DNA from 3 places in the Streptomyces sp. NPDC017246 genome. Region 3 is predicted to be linked to each of the others. Evidence: riboswitches for the same ligand, from Rfam matches in the RefSeq annotation. Region 3 holds a riboswitch; each other region holds the start of a gene.
The links. A riboswitch is a leader RNA that binds a small molecule or an ion and turns the genes downstream of it on or off. The one in region 3 is predicted to bind thiamine pyrophosphate.
Positions count from the first base shown of each region.

Region 1 (6,286 bases), on a different contig from region 3:
CCGGCGCCGAGGCCGAGGGCCAGAAGCACACCGAGGACCAGGGCGAGCGGGCCGCGAGGCGGCTGCCGAAGGGACCGCCGACCACCGGCCGGCGGAGCCTCGGGAGCCGGCAGCCGGTTCGTGTGCAGCACCTGCTGGACATCTGCCCCGGCCGGCACGGACCGGGCGATCACACTCGTCCGGTCCTCCGCCGTGTCCCGGGGGGCCTCGGACCGGGCCTGCGGCGGAACGGCGTCCAGCTGCTCCTCACCGAGCCCGGAGCGGGCCTCCCGGAGAAGGGCGAGCAGGGCGACGGCGTCGTACGGGCGGACCTCGGGGTTACGGGCCGTGGCCGCCGCCACCAGCTGGTCCAGCTCCAGGGCGAGCCCCGGAACGGCGGCCGAGGGAGCCGGGACGTCCGTGTTGAGGTGCTGGTAGAGCACCTGGGCGGGGGTGTCACCGGAGTGCGGCTTGCCGCCCGTCAGCATCTCGTACAGGACGACACCGCAGGCGTACACGTCGGCACGCGTGTCGGCGGTGCCGTGCTCGATCTGCTCCGGCGCCAGATAGGAGACGGTCCCGAGGACCGAACCGGTGGTGGCCGTCGCCGAACCCACGGCCCGCACCAGACCGAAGTCGGCCACCTTCACCCTGCCGTCGTCCCCTATCAGGACGTTCTCCGGCTTCATGTCCCGGTGCACGAACCCCGCCCGGTGCGCGGCGCCGAGCGCCGCGAGCACGGGCTCCAGGATGTCGAGAGCGGCCCGCGGCGCGAGGGCGCCGCGCTCACGCAGGACGTCACGAAGAGTGCAGCCGGCGACGTACTCCATCGCCAGATAGACGTACGCGCCCTCGGCGCCCTGGTCGAAGACACCGACGACATTGGGGTGCGAGAGCCGGGCCACCGACTTCGCCTCGCGGATGAAACGCTCCACGAAGGCGGCGTCGGTGGCGAGGGCCGGATGCATCACCTTGAGCGCGAGGACGCGGTCGAGACGGGTGTCCACGGCCCGGTAGACCGTGGCCATCCCGCCGACGGCGATGCGCGCGTCGACGCGGTAGCGGCCGTCGAGCAGCCGCCCGACGAGGGGGTCCTGAAGGGTCGTGTCCACGGCGTCGAGTCTACGAGCCGGTGCCGGGGGGCTCGGCCCGCGCGCCCACGACTGCAGCCCACCTGTGACGATCACGACACGCGACGGCGCGCTCCACAGGACGCTGCGGCTCAGCGGGCGCTGCCCTCCGTGTACCGCCGCTGGGCGTCACCCGGGCGGGCTCGCGGGGCTGGCCCGGCTCACTGCCCGCGTGGGCCCGCGCACGCTGCCCCGCCCACCGCCCGTGTGGGCATTCGTCCCGCTGGGGCGGGACGGGTGGGCACACGGGACGCGCGCTTGGCGGCGCGTCCGGCCCTTGTGCCTGGACCCGCACCAGTACTTCGGCGCGGATCGGGTGCGGGTCAGGGCGCGGAAGCCTGGGCCCGGCAAGGGGCGGCGTTCCGTTGTGCCCACCCGTTCCGCCCTGGGGGTCCCCCCGGACGGAGTCTGGGGGAGGAACAGCTGCCCGCAACGGGGTGGCGACGACGCCCGTCGTGACCGGCCTTTCCGGCCCGGCGGCACCGTTACCCGCAACGGAGTGGGCAGCGCCCGCAGTGCTGGGGGCGGGGTGGGTGTTCAGAATGCCGGGCGTTCCGGGTCCAGGGTGGCGCGGCCCTCTGTCGGGGACGACGCCTCCGCGAAGTGGCGGCGGGGGATCCGCCCCGCCCGGTGGGCCAGCCGCCCCGCCTCGACCGCGTGCCGCATCGCCGAGGCCATCAGGACCGGTTCCTGCGCGCGGGTCACCGCCGACGCCAGCATCACCGCCGCGCACCCCAGCTCCATCGCGAGCGCCGCGTCGGACGCCGTGCCGGCGCCCGCGTCGAGGATCACCGGGACCCCGGCCCGTTCCGCGATCAGCTGGAAGTTGTGCGGGTTGCGGATGCCGAGTCCGGAGCCGATGGGGGAGCCGAGCGGCATGATCGCCGCGCAGCCGACGTCCTCCAGTTTCCGTGCGAGGACGGGGTCGTCGTTGGTGTAGGGGAGGACGGTGAAGCCGTCGTCGACGAGGGTCTCGGCCGCGTCGAGGAGTTCCACCCCGTCCGGCAGCAGCGTCCGCTCGTCGGCGACGACCTCCAGTTTGATCCAGTCCGTGCCGAGCGCCTCGCGGGCGAGCCGGGCGGTCAGGACGGCCTCGCCGGCGGTGAAGCAGCCCGCGGTGTTGGGGAGGACCCGGATGCCGAGGCGTTCCAGGACGGAGAGGACCGAGCCCTGGACGGTCGGGTCGAGCCGTCGCATGGCGACGGTGGTCAGTTCGGTGCCGCTGGCGATCAGGGAGCGCTCCAGCACGTCGAGGCTGGGCGCCCCGCCGGTGCCCATGATGAGGCGCGAGGAGAACTCCGTACCCCCGAGGGTGAACACGTCGTCGGACATCGCGTTCAGCCCCCCTGTACCGCGGTGAGGACCTCCACCCGGTCGCCGTCGCCGAGCAGGGTCGACGCCCATTCGCCGCGGGGCACGACCGTCTCGTTGAGGGCGGCGGCGACCCCGGACCGGGCCGTCGTCAGGGTGGCGACGAGGGCGTCGAGGGAGAGGGGGCCGGAGAGCACGCGCGGCTCTCCGTTCACGGACACGTTCATGCGGGCTGCTCCTGACGTACGGGAGGAGTACTGGAAAAGCGGCGGGGGGTGAAGGGGCGTGCCTCGTCGGGGAGGGTGCCCGTGGTGAGCGCCTCGGCCATGACGTCGCCGGTGACGGGGGTGAGCAGGACCCCGTTGCGGTAGTGGCCGGTGGCCAGGTGGAGGCCGGGCAGGGCGGTGGGGCCGAGCAGCGGCGCGTTGTCGGGGGAGGCGGGGCGCAGGCCCGCCAGGGTCTCGGTGAGCGGGAGTTCGGTGATCCCGGGGACGAGTTCGTGGGCGTCGCGCAGCAGCTCGTACACCCCGCCGGCCGTCACCGTGGTGTCCCAGCCGAGTTCCTCGCTGGTGGCGCCGACGACGAGTTCGCCGTTCTCGCGGGGCACCAGGTAGACGTGGCTGCCGCGGACGACGGCCCGGACGGTCCGGGAGAGGAAGGGGGCGTACGGGGCCGGGACGCGCAGCCGCAGTACCTGGCCCTTCACGGGGCGCACGGGTGGCAGTACCTCGTCGGGCACGCCCGCGAGCCGGCTGCTCAGGCTGCCGGCGGCGAGGACGACCTGGTCGGCGGTCAGTTCCTCGCCGCCGGCGAGTACGGCGCCGCGCGCCCGGTCGCGTACCACCGTCAGGCTCTGTGCGAGGGTCCGGTGGAAGATCACCCCGGCCCGCTCGCAGGCGACGAGGAGCGCGGCGGCGAGCCGGCGCGGGTCGACCTGGTGGTCGCCGTCGACCCGCAGTCCGCCGCGGACCCCGGGGGCGAGCATCGGTTCGAGGCGGCGGCACTCGCGGCCGCTGAGCCATTCGGAGCTGAGGCCGCACCGGGTCTGCAGGGCGTGCAGTTCGCGCAGGTGGGACCGGTCGTCGGCGTCGAGGGCGACGGCGAGGGTGCCGCAGGCGCGGTAGCCGACGTCGTGGCCGGTGGAGTCCTCGAGTTCGGCGACGAACGCGGGATAGCGTTCGGCGGAGGCGAGGTTGAGGCCGAGGAGGGTCTCCTCGCCGTAGTGGAGTTCGGTGACGGCGGCGAGCATCCCGGCCGCGACCCGTGCGGCGCCGCCGCCGGGGTCGGGGTCGACGACGGTGGTGCGCAGTCCTCGCCGTGCGGCCCGCCAGGCCGTGACCAGACCGATGACGCCGCCCCCGATGACGAGGACGTCGGACCCGCGGACGGCGGACACATCGGTATCGGGCGCGTGGGTGTCGGGCAGGTCGGTATCGGAGACAGCGGTGTCGGACGCGTGGACGGTGGACACGTGGACATCGGAAGAACGCATGGGCGTCCAGCCCCTCCCTTCGCCGGCATGACCCGGATCAGGTTCGTACGGTCGGAGGCCGTCCCAGCCTCCCTCTCAGCCCGGTGCGTCCGGGCTCCCGCGAGTGCTTTACGCCCGCCAGACTAGCTTCCGCCTCCGGGGGGCCACAGACCCCTCCCTTCCTGACGGTTCGTCAGATGCGTAAGGTGGTCGGGTGAGCGAGCAGAAGCAGGCACAGCAGCACGTCGTGATCGTCGGCGCCGGGATGGCGGGCGTACAGACCGCCGTCGCGCTGCGCGAACAGGGCTTCACCGGCCCCGTGACCCTCATCGGGGCCGAGCCCCACCAGCCCTACGACCGGCCCCCGCTCTCCAAGGCCGTCCTCCTCGGCAAGGCCGAGGGCTCCGCCTTCGACATCGACTTCGAGGACCTCGGCGTCGAGCTCCGCCTGGGCCTGGACGTCACCGGGCTGCGCGCCGCCGACCACGAGATCGACACCGAGGCCGGGCCCGTCGCCTACGACACCCTGGTCGTCGCCACCGGCGCCCACCCCGTCGTGCTGCCCGGCACCGAAGGCGTCCCCGGGGTCCATCTGCTGCGGACCCTCGACGACGCCGTGCGCCTCGGGCCGGTCCTGGAGCGCCGCCACAGCGTCGTGGTCGTCGGCGCCGGATGGATCGGCGCCGAGTTCGCCACCGCCGCCCGCCAGGCCGGCTGCGCCGTCACCGTCGTCGAGGCCGCCGACCGCCCCCTCGCCGGTGCCCTGCCCGCCGAGGTCACCGCCCCGATGGCCGAGTGGTACGGGGAGAACGGTGCGGAACTCCTCACCCACGCGCGCGTGGACACCGTCGAACCGGGCAGGGTCGTCCTCGCCGACGGCCGCGAGCTCCCCGCCGACGCCGTCGTCGTCGGCATCGGGGCCCGCCCCGCCACCGACTGGCTCACCGGCTCCGGCATGGCCCTCGACCGGGGCGGTGCCATCACCGCCGACGAGCGGCTGCGCACCTCCCTGCCCGATGTGTACGCCGTCGGCGACTGCGCCTCCTTCCCGTCGGCCCGCTACGGCCGGCGCCTTCTCGTCCACCACTGGGACAACGCCCTCCAGGGCCCCCGCACGGTCGCGGCGGCGGTCACCGGGGCGATCACCGGGGCCGGCTCGGGGCCGTACGACCCCGTCCCGTACTTCTGGTCCGAGCAGTTCGGCCGCTTCGTCCAGTACGCGGGTCACCACGCGGACGCGGACGAGCTGCTCTGGCGCGGCGACCCGGCGGAGGAGGCCTGGTCCGTGCTCTGGCTGCGCGCCGGGGTGCCGGTGGCCCTTCTCGCCGTCGGCCGCCCCCGCGACCTGGCCCAGGGCCGCAAGCTCATCGAGAAGGCCACCGCCGTCGACCCCGTGCGCGCGGCGGACCCCTCCGTACCCCTGAAGGCGGCCGTCGTCTAGGCCGTCGCCCGGGCTCTTGTCCAGGCCGCTGTCCAGGCCGTCGCACGGGCCCTCGCCGGGGGCCCGACTACCGACTGTCGGTCCGGGATGGCAGGCTTGTCCCGTGACCGAGATTGACGTAAAGATCGATGCGCTCGTCCCCGCCTGGCTCTACGTGCCCGACATCGCGGAGATGCTCGATATCGAGGTGACGCGCGTGCGGCAGCTGATCAAGGAAGGCCAGCTGATCGCCGTGCGCCGTGGAGAGAACAACGCCCTGCAGATTCCCGCCGCCTTCATCCAGGGCGACAAGATCGTCAAGGGCCTCGTCGGGCTCCTGACCGTCCTGCGGGACGACGGCTTCACCGACGAGGAGATGCTGGAGTGGCTCTTCACTCCGGACGAGAGCCTGCCGGGCACGCCCGCGCAGGCGCTCAACGAGAACCGCGGCACGGAGGTGAAGCGCCGCGCCCAGGCGCTCGCCCTCTGACGCCCGCACGCACCGAAGACACGCACGAGCGGATGTCGCGGCGCCGGCCCCCACGGGCCGGCGCCGCGGCGCCCGTGACACCGACGGGGGGAACCCACCCATGCCCACGCCTCGTGAGCGGCTCGCCGACGCCCGGCTGTACCTGTGCACCGACGCCCGGAAGCGCCAGGGCGACCTGCCCGACTTCCTCGACGCCGTGCTCTCCTCCGGCGTGGACATCGTGCAGCTCCGCGACAAGGGCATGGAGGCCGGTGAGGAGCTGGAGCACCTCGCCGTGTTCGCCGATGCCGCCCGCCGGCACGGCAGGCTCCTCGCGGTGAACGACCGGGCCGACGTCGCCCACGCCATCGACTCCGACGTGCTGCACCTGGGCCAGGGCGACCTGCCCGTGCCCGCCGCCCGCGCGATCCTCGGCGACGAGGTCCTGATCGGCCGCTCCTGCCACGCCGAGACCGAGGCGGCCGCGGCCGCCGTCGAGCCGGGCG
Region 1 is NZ_JBIRMW010000006.1:363,590-369,875, reverse strand. It holds gene pknB (Stk1 family PASTA domain-containing Ser/Thr kinase) at 1-1,091, opposite strand, end outside; gene ACH4MY_RS16955 (thiazole synthase) at 1,647-2,441, opposite strand; gene thiS (sulfur carrier protein ThiS) at 2,447-2,647, opposite strand; gene thiO (glycine oxidase ThiO) at 2,644-3,912, opposite strand; TPP riboswitch at 3,910-4,023, opposite strand; gene ACH4MY_RS16940 (NAD(P)/FAD-dependent oxidoreductase) at 4,157-5,332, shown strand; gene ACH4MY_RS16935 (Rv2175c family DNA-binding protein) at 5,436-5,801, shown strand; gene thiE (thiamine phosphate synthase) at 5,902-6,286, shown strand, end outside.
Region 1: another riboswitch for thiamine pyrophosphate. It lies ahead of thiO (glycine oxidase ThiO); the one in region 3 lies ahead of ACH4MY_RS14855 (thiamine ABC transporter substrate binding subunit).

Region 2 (6,286 bases), on a different contig from region 3:
GGTGCTGCTCTTCGTGGCCCTCGTCGCCGGACTGATCTACGTCGTACGGAAGTTCAGCTCCTCCGACCGGTCGCGTGAGGACTGGTAGCACAAGCTACCGATCGGTATGAAGCCGATGGAGCGTATTAGCCCGGCCGGGGGAACGCGCAGGTCTAATCAGGACGTGGGCCCGGGGGCTGCCACTAGAGTGGAATCCCTCCGCCGCGTTGGGGACTACAGGCGTAGACCTCCCTACTGACCAGCGGTTTCCCAGGCCCGGCGGGCGCGCGGGGGCGGCCCCCGCGGGCGGATGCACTGCATCCGTCGTCACGCCTGGGGGTGACCTTTGGCCACGGCTACGCAGACGGCTGCGCCTACCTTGATCGGCTCGGTGCAGCGAGCGCTGAGACTTCTGGAGGCCGTGTCCTCCCATACGGAAGGCGCCCCGGCCAAACAGCTGGCCCGTGAGACGGGCCTTCCGCTGCCCACCACGTACCACCTGCTCCGCACCCTGACGCACGAGGGATACCTCGTCCGTGAGAAGGGTGTGTTCGTCCTGGGTGACGCCGCCGTCCGACTGGCCGGCGGCGGAGCTGTGCAGAATCGTCGCATCAAGATCGAAGACTCCCTTGCCCGCTGGCGGGACGAGATCGGTGTGCCGGTCTACTTCGCCCTCTATCGCGAGGGGGAGATCGAACTCGTCGCGGTCGCCGACACCCCTTCCGCCCCCGCAGTGGAGGAATGGGCCGATTTCCGCGAGACCGCGCACGCCCATGCGATCGGGCAGTGTCTGCTGAGTCAACTCGATCTGAAATCTCGTCAAGACCACCTTGATCGCCACCCGGTGGAAGCCATCACTCCGTACACGGTGCGTAACCGCCGTGCGCTTTTGGAGCGTTTGGGCGGTTTGGGGCGAATGGAGCCCCTGGTGGAGCGTCAGGAATATGCGCTCGGCACGGTCTGTGCCGCAATCCCCATCACAGCGGGTTCCGCGGCGGCCGCAATGGCCATTTCCCTCCCCCTTCACCAGGAAGAACGGTTGCTCCCAGCAGTCGAGCGGCTACGCACGGAGATCGGGAGGCTCTTCAGTTCACTCGCGTTCTCTATCAGTATCTGAAAAATCACTCCTTGTGATCTTCTAGCGCTTACAGCACGATTGCGTCAAGAGGGCCACGGGGGATCATTCCTGGCCGTTTCGGTCACAGCTTTCAGCAGCTGTGTTTACACAACTGCTTCATCTACTGCGGGGTACATGATGCGAGAGTCGGTTCAGGCCGAGGTACTGATGAGCTTCCTGGTCTCCGAGGAGCTCTCCTTCAAGATCCCGGTCGAACTGCGATATGAGACCCGGGATCCCTACGCGGTGCGGATGACCTTCCACCTCCCCGGAGACGCGCCGGTTACCTGGGCGTTCGGCAGGGAGCTGCTCCTCGACGGGATCAACAGGCCGAGTGGGGACGGCGATGTGCACATCGCCCCGACGGAGCCCGAGGGGCTCTCGGACGTCTCCATCCGGCTCCAGGTCGGTGGTGACCGCGCCCTGTTCCGGGCCAGCGCGCCACCGTTGGTCGCCTTCCTCGACCGGACGGACAAGCTTGTTCCGCTCGGTCAGGAACGGACACTGGGTGACTTCGAGGACAATCTGGAGGCCGCGCTGGGGCGGATTCTGGCCGAGGAGAACGCGGGCCCGGCCGCCTGAGTCCCCACCTCGCTCGGGCCCGGCCGCCTGAGTCCGTACCTCATTTGGCTCGGCGGCGGCGTCCGCCCCGTGCGACAGCGGGCTTCCCGCTCCCGGCCTCCGTCCGGTCGGCGGAGACCACCAGGGCCGCGAGCGCCGTGGTGACCGGCACGGAGGCGACCAGGCCGATCGATCCGACGAGCGTCCGGACGATCTCCTCGGCGACCAGTTCGCTGTTGGCCACCGTCCCCATGCTGCTCTGCGCGATGGTGAAGAGCAGCAACAGCGGCAGGGCGGCGCCCGCGTAGGCGAGCACCAGGGTGTTCACGACCGAGGCGATGTGGTCCCGGCCGATCCGGATCGCGGCCCGGTACAGCGCGCGCGGCCCCATGCCCGGATCGGCCTGGCGCAGCTCCCAGACCGCGGAGGTCTGGGTGACCGTCACGTCGTCGAGCACACCGAGCGAGCCGATGATGATGCTGGCCAGGAGCAGGCCGGACATGTCGATGCTCGGGTAGAGGCCGTGGATCAGGCCGGTGTTGTCGTCGGTGTTGCCGCTCAGCGACGCCCAGTCGATGAAGACCGAACCGAGCAGACCGATCAGCATCAGCGAGATCAGCGTCCCGAGCACCGCGACCGAGGTACGGGCCGAGAGCCCATGGCACATGTACAGCGCGATCAGCATGATGGCGCTCGATCCGACCACCGCCACCACCAGCGGATTCGATCCCTGCAGGATCGCCGGCAGGATGAAGAACGTCAGGATCAGGAAGCTCACGGCGAGCGCGATCAGGGCCATCACACCCCGCATCCGGCCGACGCCCACGACCACGAGGGCGAAGAGCCCGGCGAGGACCGCGATCGGGACCTTCCGGTTCACGTCCGTCACCGAGTACTGCAGATCGCGCGGGGCGTCGGGGGCGTACGCCACCACCACACCCTGCCCCTCGTCCAGTTGGCGCGGCGCGTCCGGCTGCACGATCTCGGTGAACGTACGGCCCTTCTCCGGACCGCTGGTGACCTCGATGGTCGCCTTCGCGCAGTCCCCCTGCCGCGCCTGGACCGCCTCGCGTCCCTCCGGGGTCGAGGTGTCCCCGGTCGGCGGGACCTGCCCGGCGTTCACGTCCTTGCAGTCGACCTGCTCGACGGCGACGACCTCGCCCTGTTCGGTCTGCCGGTCGAAGCCGACCCCGGTGCGCTCGTGCGCCGGGGTGCCACCGGGCCACAGGACCACGAGCCCGACCACGACGGCCGTGGCGAAGGGGATCAGGATCGCGGCGATGACCTTGCGCAGATGACGGGACACCGGGGCGGCGGGTCCGTGGCTGTGGCTGTGGCCGTGCCCTTGGCCGTGCCCGTGGCCGTTTTCGTGGGAAGGATGGTGCCCCTGGCCGTGCCCGTGGGAGGGGCCGGGACCGTGGTGGTGGTCGTGCGGCTCGGGAGTCTGCTGGGGGGAAGTCACCGACCGATCATCGCAAGAACGACGGGGGCCCACTGTTCAGCACGCCAGCATTGACGCTAGCGTGGTGGCACCTTTGCACACGCGGGAGCTCGGAGCACCGGGCTGAGAGGGCGCTGATCACCGTACGCGCGTACTGACGTACGTACGGGAGGAGGCTGCGCCGACCGCCGAACCTGTTACCGGGTAATGCCGGCGTAGGGAGATCGGTCTCATGACCATTCAGGATGCACGCACGCCTGCCTCCAACCAGGACGACGCCTCCGTCGACCCCGTCGACGGCGCGCGCACGCCGGGCTGGCACAAGGGGTATGTCCAGGGTTCGCGCCCCGACCTCCGGGTGCCGGTCCGCCAGGTGCACCTCACCAATGGCAAGGACGTCACGCTGTACGACACGTCCGGCCCGTACACCGACCCCACCGTCGACACCGACGTGCGGCGGGGGCTTCCGCCGCTGCGCGAGAACTGGATCATCGCGCGCGGCGACACCGAGGAGTACGCGGGCCGCCCGGCCCGCCCCGAGGACGACGGCATCAAGCACACCTCGCCGCGCGGCGGCGGGCTGAAGAACCTCGACGCCGTCTTCCCCGGCCGCCCCCGCCTGCCCCGCCGCGGCCGCGACGGGCAGGCCGTGACGCAGCTCGCGTACGCGCGCCGGGGGGAGATCACCCCGGAGATGGAGTACGTCGCGATCCGGGAGAACGTCTCCCCCGAGGTCGTACGGGAGGAGATCGCGGCGGGTCGCGCGGTGCTCCCGGCCAACGTCAACCACCCGGAGATCGAGCCGATGATCATCGGCAAGCGGTTCCTGGTGAAGGTCAACGCCAACATCGGCAACTCCGCCGTGACCTCCTCCATCGAGGAGGAGGTGGAGAAGATGACCTGGGCGACCAAGTGGGGCGCCGACACGGTCATGGACCTCTCCACCGGCCGGAACATCCACACCACCCGCGAGTGGGTGCTCCGCAACTCCCCCGTGCCCATCGGCACCGTGCCGCTCTACCAGGCGCTGGAGAAGGTCGACGGCAGGGCCGAGGACCTGACCTGGGAGATCTACAAGGACACGGTCATCGAGCAGGCCGAGCAGGGCGTGGACTACATGACGGTGCACGCCGGCGTACTCCTGCCGTACGTGCCGCTCACCGCGCGCCGCAAGACCGGCATCGTCTCGCGCGGCGGCTCGATCATGGCCGCCTGGTGTCTCGCGCACCACAAGGAGAACTTCCTCTACACGAACTTCGAGGAGCTCTGCGACATCCTGGCGACGTACGACGTCACGTACTCGCTGGGCGACGGCCTGCGCCCCGGCTCGATCGCGGACGCCAACGACGCCGCGCAGTTCGCCGAGCTGAAGACGCTGGGCGAGCTCAACACGATCGCCAAGCGCCACAACGTGCAGACGATGATCGAGGGCCCGGGCCACGTCCCGATGCACAAGATCAAGGAGAACATCGACCTTCAGCAGGAGATCTGCGAGGAGGCGCCGTTCTACACGCTCGGCCCGCTGACCACGGATGTCGCGCCCGCGTACGACCACATCACCTCGGGCATCGGCGCCGCGATGATCGCCTGGTGGGGCACGGCGATGCTCTGCTACGTCACGCCCAAGGAGCACCTCGGCCTGCCCAACCGCGACGACGTGAAGACCGGCGTCATCACGTACAAGATCGCGGCTCACGCGGCCGACCTCGCCAAGGGGCACCCGGGCGCGCAGGAGTGGGACGACGCGCTCTCGGACGCCCGGTTCGAGTTCCGCTGGGAGGACCAGTTCAACCTGGCGCTCGACCCGGACACCGCGCGTGAGTTCCACGACGAGACGCTGCCGGCGGAGCCCGCGAAGACCGCGCACTTCTGCTCGATGTGCGGTCCGAAGTTCTGTTCGATGAAGATCTCGCAGGACATCCGGCGGGAGCACGGCGGCGATCTGAAGGCGGAGGAGATCGAGGCGGGCATGGCCGCGAAGTCCGCCGAGTTCGCGGCGACCGGCAACCGGGTGTACCTCCCCCTGGCGGAGTGACCCGGACGCCCCGGTAGGCCGCCGGCCCGCGACCCACGGGGGGTGTCGCGGGCCGGCGGTGTGTCAGGGGACGGGTGGGCCCGGGGGTGGGGCGGTGGCCGCGAGGACGTCGCGGAGGAACGGCAGGATGCCGCGCTCCACCAGGGCGCGGCGCCAGGCCTCACGGGCGAGGGACAGCTCGTCGTCCGGTGCGGCGGCGGGCAGACCGCCCACGCCCACCTCGGCCGGGCTGTTGCGCAGGGCCGTCACGAGGAGCCCGGCGGCCGCGCAGAGCAGTCCCGCGGCGGCCACGGCGCCGAAGACCAGGCCGGCCGTGAGGAGGGTCGCCCCGAACACCACGGTGGGGGCGAGGGCGTGCAGGACCGCGCCGACCAGCAGGAATATGACGGCGGCAGCGCCCGCGAGGACGGGCACCAGGACGGTGAGGATCGCGACGACGCCCGGGCCGGGACCGGGACCCGGCCGCTCGGAGGACGCCGGTGCCCGGGTCCCCGGGGCCGAGCGGTTCTGCTCCCGGACCTTCACGAAGTGGTCGTACTCGCTCGCCGCCGCGCTCGTGACCAGGGTCGTCGCGTTCAGCGTCAGGGAACGCAGCTGCGCGAGCGTGAGCCGGGTCCCGGCTCCTTCGAGATCCGGACGTGTGTGGGCGGTGCTCAGTGCGTCGTCGAGGAGCCGCTCGTACTCGGCGCGGTCCTCGGTCAGCAGGTGCGGAGCCACGTTCATCTGCATCCCCCGATGCTCCGTAGGCCCGGCTCAGCCGTGGGAAACGGTCGGTTGGGCGGAAACGGAGGAGAGCCTGCTACGGATGGATCCGATGGTATTGCGGCGGTGCCACGCGCTGACAGGGTGTTTCCGGAATTCGCCTTCCCCGGATGCGGAGGGTTATGCGTCAGCCGTTCAACGGGAGTTGGACGACCAGTAGCTTTCCGGCCATGGTCACTCCGCCGTCCATGGCGATCGCCAGACCCTCGGCGTAGACGTGCGGTCCGTCGACGATCGGGCCCGAACTCCCCTCGCCCTCCTCCGTGCCGACCTGGCCGAGGAGGTACGGGATGGGGCTGTGACCGTGCACGATCCGGTGGCCGCCGTAGGTGGAGAGCAGCTCCTGGACGGCCTGCGGCCCGCCTTCGTCGCGGAAGGCGAAGCGCTTGGT
Region 2 is NZ_JBIRMW010000002.1:268,719-275,004, reverse strand. It holds gene ACH4MY_RS05945 (DUF5326 family protein) at 1-88, shown strand, start outside; gene ACH4MY_RS05940 (IclR family transcriptional regulator) at 326-1,096, shown strand; gene ACH4MY_RS05935 (SsgA family sporulation/cell division regulator) at 1,235-1,678, shown strand; gene ACH4MY_RS05930 (YibE/F family protein) at 1,719-3,119, opposite strand; TPP riboswitch at 3,191-3,337, shown strand; gene thiC (phosphomethylpyrimidine synthase ThiC) at 3,331-5,133, shown strand; gene ACH4MY_RS05920 (hypothetical protein) at 5,197-5,862, opposite strand; gene ACH4MY_RS05915 (metallophosphoesterase) at 6,023-6,286, opposite strand, start outside.
Region 2: another riboswitch for thiamine pyrophosphate. It lies ahead of thiC (phosphomethylpyrimidine synthase ThiC); the one in region 3 lies ahead of ACH4MY_RS14855 (thiamine ABC transporter substrate binding subunit).

Region 3 (6,286 bases):
ATCCCCGGGGGCAAGGTCGGGGTGCTGATCGGCCGCAGGCGCGCGTTCATGATCGGCTGTGTGATCTACGGCTGTGGCTCACTGACCACCGCGCTCGCGCCGAACCTTCCCGTACTGCTGCTCGGCTGGTCCTTCCTCGAAGGCATCGGGGCGGCGCTCATCCTGCCGTCGATCGTGGCGCTGGTGGCCGGCAACTTCCCCACCGAACGCCGTGCCGCGGCGTACGGCATCGTGGCGGCGGCGGGCGCCGTGGCCATCGGGCTCGGGCCGCTCATCGGCGGTGTCGCCACGACCTACTTCTCCTGGCGCTGGGTCTTCGCCGGCGAGGTCCTGGTGGTACTCGTCATCCTGGTGTTCGCCCGCCGCATCACCGACACCGTCGACGAGGAACGCCCGCGCATCGATCTGGTGGGCGCCGTCCTGTCCGCCGCCGGGCTCGGGGTCTTCGTCTACGGCGTGCTGCGCTCGGACGAATGGGGCTGGGTGCAGCCGAAGTCCGACGCGCCCGCATGGCTCGGGGTGTCGATGACCGTGTGGCTGATGATGGCGGGACTGCTTCTGATCTATCTGTTCCTCCACTGGGAGGCCCGGCTCGTCAAGCGGGGCAGGGAGCCGCTCGTCCACCCGGCCATGCTGCAGAACAAGCAGCTCACCGGCGGGCTGACGATGTTCTTCTTCCAGTACCTCGTGCAGATGGGCGTCTTCTTCGTCGTCCCGCTCTACCTCTCCGTGGCCCTGGGCCTGTCCGCCCTGCAGACCGGCGCGCGGATCCTGCCGCTCTCGCTGACGCTGCTGGCCGCCGCGGTCCTGATCCCGCGCTTCCTCCCCGACGTCTCGCCGCGGCGGGTGGTACGGCTCGGGGTGGTGGCGCTGCTCGCCGGCGCGGTCATCCTGATGGCCGCGCTGGACGCGGAGGCCGGAGCGGAGATCGTCACCGTCCCGCTGCTGCTGATCGGGCTCGGCATGGGGGCACTGGCGTCCCAGCTCGGATCGGTCACGGTGTCCGCGGTCCCTGACCGGCAGAGCGCGGAGGTCGGCGGCATCCAGAACGCCGTCACCAACCTCGGCTCCTCCATGGGCACGGCGCTCGCGGGCTCGCTGATGATCGCCGCGCTCACCTCCTCGTTCCTGGGCGCCGTGGAGCGGAACGAGGCGATCCCGGCCGAGGTCAAGAGCCAGGCCGTCGTCGAGCTGCAGAGCGGTGTCCCGTTCCTCTCGGACGCCCAGCTGACGACCGCCCTCGACGAGGCGGGCACCAGCGAGGAGGTGACGCAGGCGGCCCTGGAAGCGAACGAGGCCGCCCGGCTCGACGGCCTGAAGGCCGCCCTCGCGATCCTCGCCGGCGCGTCCGTCGTGGCGCTCTTCTTCACCCGCCGGATCCCCCGGACCCAGCCCCGCTCCCCCGCACCCTGAGGACGGCGATGCCCGCACGCTGAGACGGCGATGCCCGCGGCCTGCCGAGCGGCTGCCGGCGGCACCCTCCACGTACACCCACCTCTCGCGAGGCGAGGCGGTTCTCCCTGTCGCGGCACCGCATGGCGAGATGTGCGGACGGCCCGACGAGCGGGGAGCGGGGGCGCTAGCATCTAGCCGCCGCAGCGAGGGGGACCCATGGGCATTTTCAGAGGGCGCGAGCCTGTCTACATATGGCACCAGACAGTCACTGACGAATTCAAGGAATGCTCGGAAGTCGTGCATCGACTGCTGACGACGCATCACAGCAGATCGAACTTCCTGGCTCGGGCGTCCGGAATCTGGTTCCGCGTTTTCGGAACGGTCGAAATCTGCCTCAGTGTCGTACTTCCCCTGCTCTTCATCTACCAGGAGACCCAGACGAAGACGTGGCTCCTGGCGACCGTCAGCGTGACCATCTCCCTCTCCACCGCCTTGAAGCTGTTCTGGGGGTGGCATGAGGGGTGGTGGACGTATCGCGCCCAGAGGGTGGCAATTCGGCGAGAGATCAGCGAATGGGAACTGAGCCTACTCGAGTTGCACTTCTCTGCCGAACCCGAAAAGGATGCGAGAGCGCTGGAGGTGACCAAGGAGTCCGTTTCTCGGCTTTTCGACATTCTGAACACCGAGCACGAGGAACTCCTCCGCCAGATCAATCCGCCGGAACGAGTCATCGAGAGCGTCAACCAATCACGGCAGGCGCGGCAAACGAGGAGCACGCTCCAGCAGCCTCCGCCGTGAGAGCCGGCCGGCTGAGCGCCCGGGCCTGGCGCGCGGCGTAGTCGGTCGGGCGGGGCGGGGGATTCCGTGTCAGGGCTGGACGGGGATGGATGGGCTGACGACACCGCGCTCGTCCCTCGCGGGCGGGTGGGCGGGAGGGGAGCGGGCTCGATGCCCCGCGGTGAGCCTGATCACGTGAGAGCGGACCGGTGCGGGCCGTGCGAGGGCCGTCGGAGACGGCCCCGGGGCCCCCGGGGCGATCAGGGCCGGGGGCCGGAAGCCCTGGGGACCGGGAACTGTCTGCGACACTGGTAGCACCATGCCCAAGCCCGGAGAACTCACTTTCGTCGCCCCCCGCGGAGCCAAGAAGCCGCCGCGGCACCTGGCCGACCTCACGCCCGCCGAGCGGAAGGAGGCCGTCGCCGCGATCGGCGAGAAGCCCTTCCGCGCCAAGCAGCTGTCCACCCACTACTTCGCGCGGTACGCGCACGATCCCGCCGAGTGGACGGACATTCCGGCCGCCTCGCGGGAGAAGCTGGCCGGGGAGCTGCTGCCCGATCTGATGTCCGTGGTGCGGCACATCTCGTGCGACGACGACACCACCCGTAAGACCCTGTGGCGGCTGCACGACGGCACGCTCGTCGAGTCGGTGCTCATGCGCTACCCGGACCGGGTGACCATGTGCATCTCCTCGCAGGCCGGCTGCGGGATGAACTGCCCGTTCTGCGCGACGGGGCAGGCGGGGCTCGACCGGAACCTGTCGACCGCCGAGATCGTGCACCAGATCGTGGACGGTATGCGGTCCCTGCGGGACGGGGAGGTGCCCGGAGGACCGGCGCGGCTCTCCAACATCGTGTTCATGGGCATGGGGGAGCCGCTCGCGAACTACAAGCGGGTCGTCGGCTCGATCCGTCGGCTGACCGACCCCGAGCCGGACGGTCTGGGGCTCTCGCAGCGCGGGATCACCGTGTCCACGGTGGGTCTGGTGCCGGCGATGCTGCGGTTCGCCGACGAGGGCTTCAAGTGCCGCCTCGCGGTCTCGCTGCACGCTCCCGACGACGAGCTGCGGGACACGCTGGTGCCGGTGAACACGCGCTGGAAGGTGCGTGAGGTTCTCGACGCGGCCTGGGAGTACGCGGAGAAGTCCGGGCGCCGGATCTCCATCGAGTACGCCCTCATCCGGGACATCAACGACCAGGCGTGGCGGGGTGACCTGCTCGGCCGGCTGCTCAAGGGCCGTCGGGTGCACGTCAACCTGATCCCGCTGAACCCGACGCCGGGTTCGAAGTGGACGGCGTCTCGTCCGGAGGACGAGAAGGCCTTCGTGGAGGCCATCGCGCGCCATGGCGTGCCGGTGACCGTGCGGGACACCCGAGGTCAGGAGATCGACGGTGCCTGTGGACAGCTGGCGGCCGCCGAGCGCTGACCTTGTAGTCTGAGCTCGAACACATCTCCATATTCCGACAGGGGAGCGCCACAGCGCTGAGAGTGCGGTCACCGTAGGACCGCAGACCCTCTGAACCTTGCCCAGGTCATTCTGGGTAGGAAGTTCGGTCGTTAACTCAAGCTGTTGCGCCCTGCCCGCGCCCGGTTCGCCGGTCGTGGGCAGGGCCGCGTCTCTTCCTGGTCATACCCAGGAGGAATCTCAGTGAGCACCAATCCGGTGAGCATCAAGAAGGCCGCCGCCGCCGCGCTCGTCGCGGCGCTGGGCGTCACCACCCTTGCCGCCTGCGGCACGGACGACGTCCGTGAGGCGGCCGGCAAGTCCGGCGCGCCCGCGCCGAAGACCGTGACCCTCGTGAGTCACGACTCGTTCAACGCCTCCAAGGAGGTGCTGGCCGCGTTCACGAAGCAGACGGGTTTCACCGTCAAGGTCCTGAAGAGCGGCGACGCGGGCGAGGCCGTCAACAAGGAGATCCTGACCAAGGGCTCTCCGCAGGGCGATGTCTTCTTCGGTGTCGACAACACCCTGCTGTCCCGCGCCCTCGACAACGGCATCTTCGTGCCGTACGAGGCGAAGGGCCTGGACCGGGTCCCGGCCGCGTACCAGCTGGACAAGGAGCACCGGGTCACGCCGATCGACTCGGGTGACATCTGCGTCAACTACGACAAGAAGTACTTCGCCGACAAGAAGCTGGCGCCGCCGGTGACCTTCGACGACCTGGCGAAGCCCGCGTACAAGGACCTGCTCGTGGTCGAGAACCCGGAGCGGTCCTCCCCGGGTCTCGGCTTCCTGCTCGGTACGGCCGCGAAGTACGGCGACGACGGCTGGCAGGCGTACTGGACGAAGCTCAGGGCGAACGGTGTGAAGACCGTCGACAGCTGGGAGCTGGCGTACAACCAGGAGTTCTCCGGTTCGGCCGGTGGCAAGCAGGCGAAGGGCGACCGGCCGCTGGTCGTGTCGTACGCCTCCAGCCCGCCGGTGGAGGTGCTGTACGGCGAGCCGCAGCCGAAGGTGGCGCCCACCGGGGTCTCCACGGGCACCTGCTTCCGGCAGACGGAGTTCGCGGGCCTGCTGAACGGGGCGAAGAACCCCGAGGGCGGCAAGGCGCTGATCGACTTCCTGATCTCGAAGAAGTTCCAGGAGGACATGCCGCTGCAGATGTTCGTCAACCCGGTGGCGAAGGACGCGGCGCTGCCGGAGCTGTTCACCAAGCACGGTGTGGTCGTCGACAAGCCGGAGACCATGGCGCCCGAGAAGATCGCAGAGAAGCGTGACCCGTGGATCCAGCAGTGGTCGTCGCTCGTTCTGAAGTAGTCCCCGACCGCGGGGGAAGCGCGGCGCGGCTCGGCCTGATGGTCGTGCCCGTCGTCTTCTTCGCGCTCTTCTTCGCCTGGCCCGTCGTCTCGATCGTCGAGCGCGGGCTGCGGGTCGACGGGGCGTGGCAGTTCGGCCGGTTCGGCGAGACGCTGAGCCGGCCGGAGATCCTCGACGTCCTGTGGTTCACGTTCTGGCAGGCGCTCGCCTCCACCGGGCTGACGCTGCTGATCGCGCTGCCCGGGGCGTTCGTCTTCGCGCGCTTCGACTTTCGCGGCAAGGGGCTGCTGCGGGCCGTCGTCACCGTCCCGTTCGTGATGCCGACCGTCATGGTGGGTACGGCCTTCCTCGCGCTGGTCGGGCGCGGCGGGCTCCTCGACGGGCTGTGGGGCGTGCGGCTCGACAACACGGTCTGGGCGATCCTGATCGCCCATGTGTTCTTCAACTACGCCGTGGTGGTCCGGACCGTCGGAGGGCTGTGGGCGCAGCTCGATCCGCGTCAGGAGGAGGCCGCCCGGGTCCTCGGGGCGTCCCGTTGGAGGGCGTGGCGGACCGTGACCCTGCCGGCGCTCGCCCCGTCCGTGGCCGCGGCGGCGCTGATGGTGTTCCTGTTCACGGCGAGTTCCTTCGCCGTCGTCCAGATCCTCGGCGGTTCCACGTACTCCACCCTGGAGACGGAGATCTACCGGCAGACCGTCGTCCGCTTCGATCTGACGACGGCCGCCGTGCTCACGATGGTGCAGTTCGTCGCGGTCGGCGTCGTACTCGCCGTGCACGCCAGGACCGTGCGCCGGCGGGAGACCGCGCTGAAGCTGGTCGCGCCGGAGGAGACCGCGCGCCGGCCCCGGGGCGTCGGCCAGTGGGCGCTGTTCGCGGTCGTCCTGGTGTCCGTCGCCCTGCTGATCGTGCTGCCGCTCGGGGTGCTCGTCGAGCGGTCCTTCGCCACCTCCCACGGGTACGGGCTCGACTACTACCGGGCGCTGCAGACCCCGGATCCCTCCGGCACGTTCCTCGTTCCGCTGCTGGACACGATCGGCAACTCGCTCCGGTACGCGGTCGTCGCCACGCTGATCGCCCTGGTCATCGGCGGGCTCGCGGCGGCGGCGCTGACCCGGCGGGCGGGCCGGCTCGTGCGGGGCTTCGACGCGCTGTTGATGCTGCCGCTCGGGGTGTCCGCGGTGACCGTCGGTTTCGGTTTTCTCATCACGCTCGACGAGCCGCCGTTCGATCTGCGGGCGAGCTGGATCCTCGTACCGCTCGCGCAGGCCCTGGTGGGTGTGCCGTTCGTGGTGCGGACGATGCTGCCGGTGCTGCGGGCGGTGGACGAGCGGCTGCGGGAGGCGGCGGCCGTGCTCG
Region 3 is NZ_JBIRMW010000005.1:406,154-412,439, forward strand. It holds gene ACH4MY_RS14840 (MFS transporter) at 1-1,413, shown strand, start outside; gene ACH4MY_RS14845 (hypothetical protein) at 1,612-2,193, shown strand; gene rlmN (23S rRNA (adenine(2503)-C(2))-methyltransferase RlmN) at 2,492-3,598, shown strand; TPP riboswitch at 3,628-3,738, shown strand; gene ACH4MY_RS14855 (thiamine ABC transporter substrate binding subunit) at 3,836-4,930, shown strand; gene ACH4MY_RS14860 (ABC transporter permease) at 4,969-6,286, shown strand, end outside.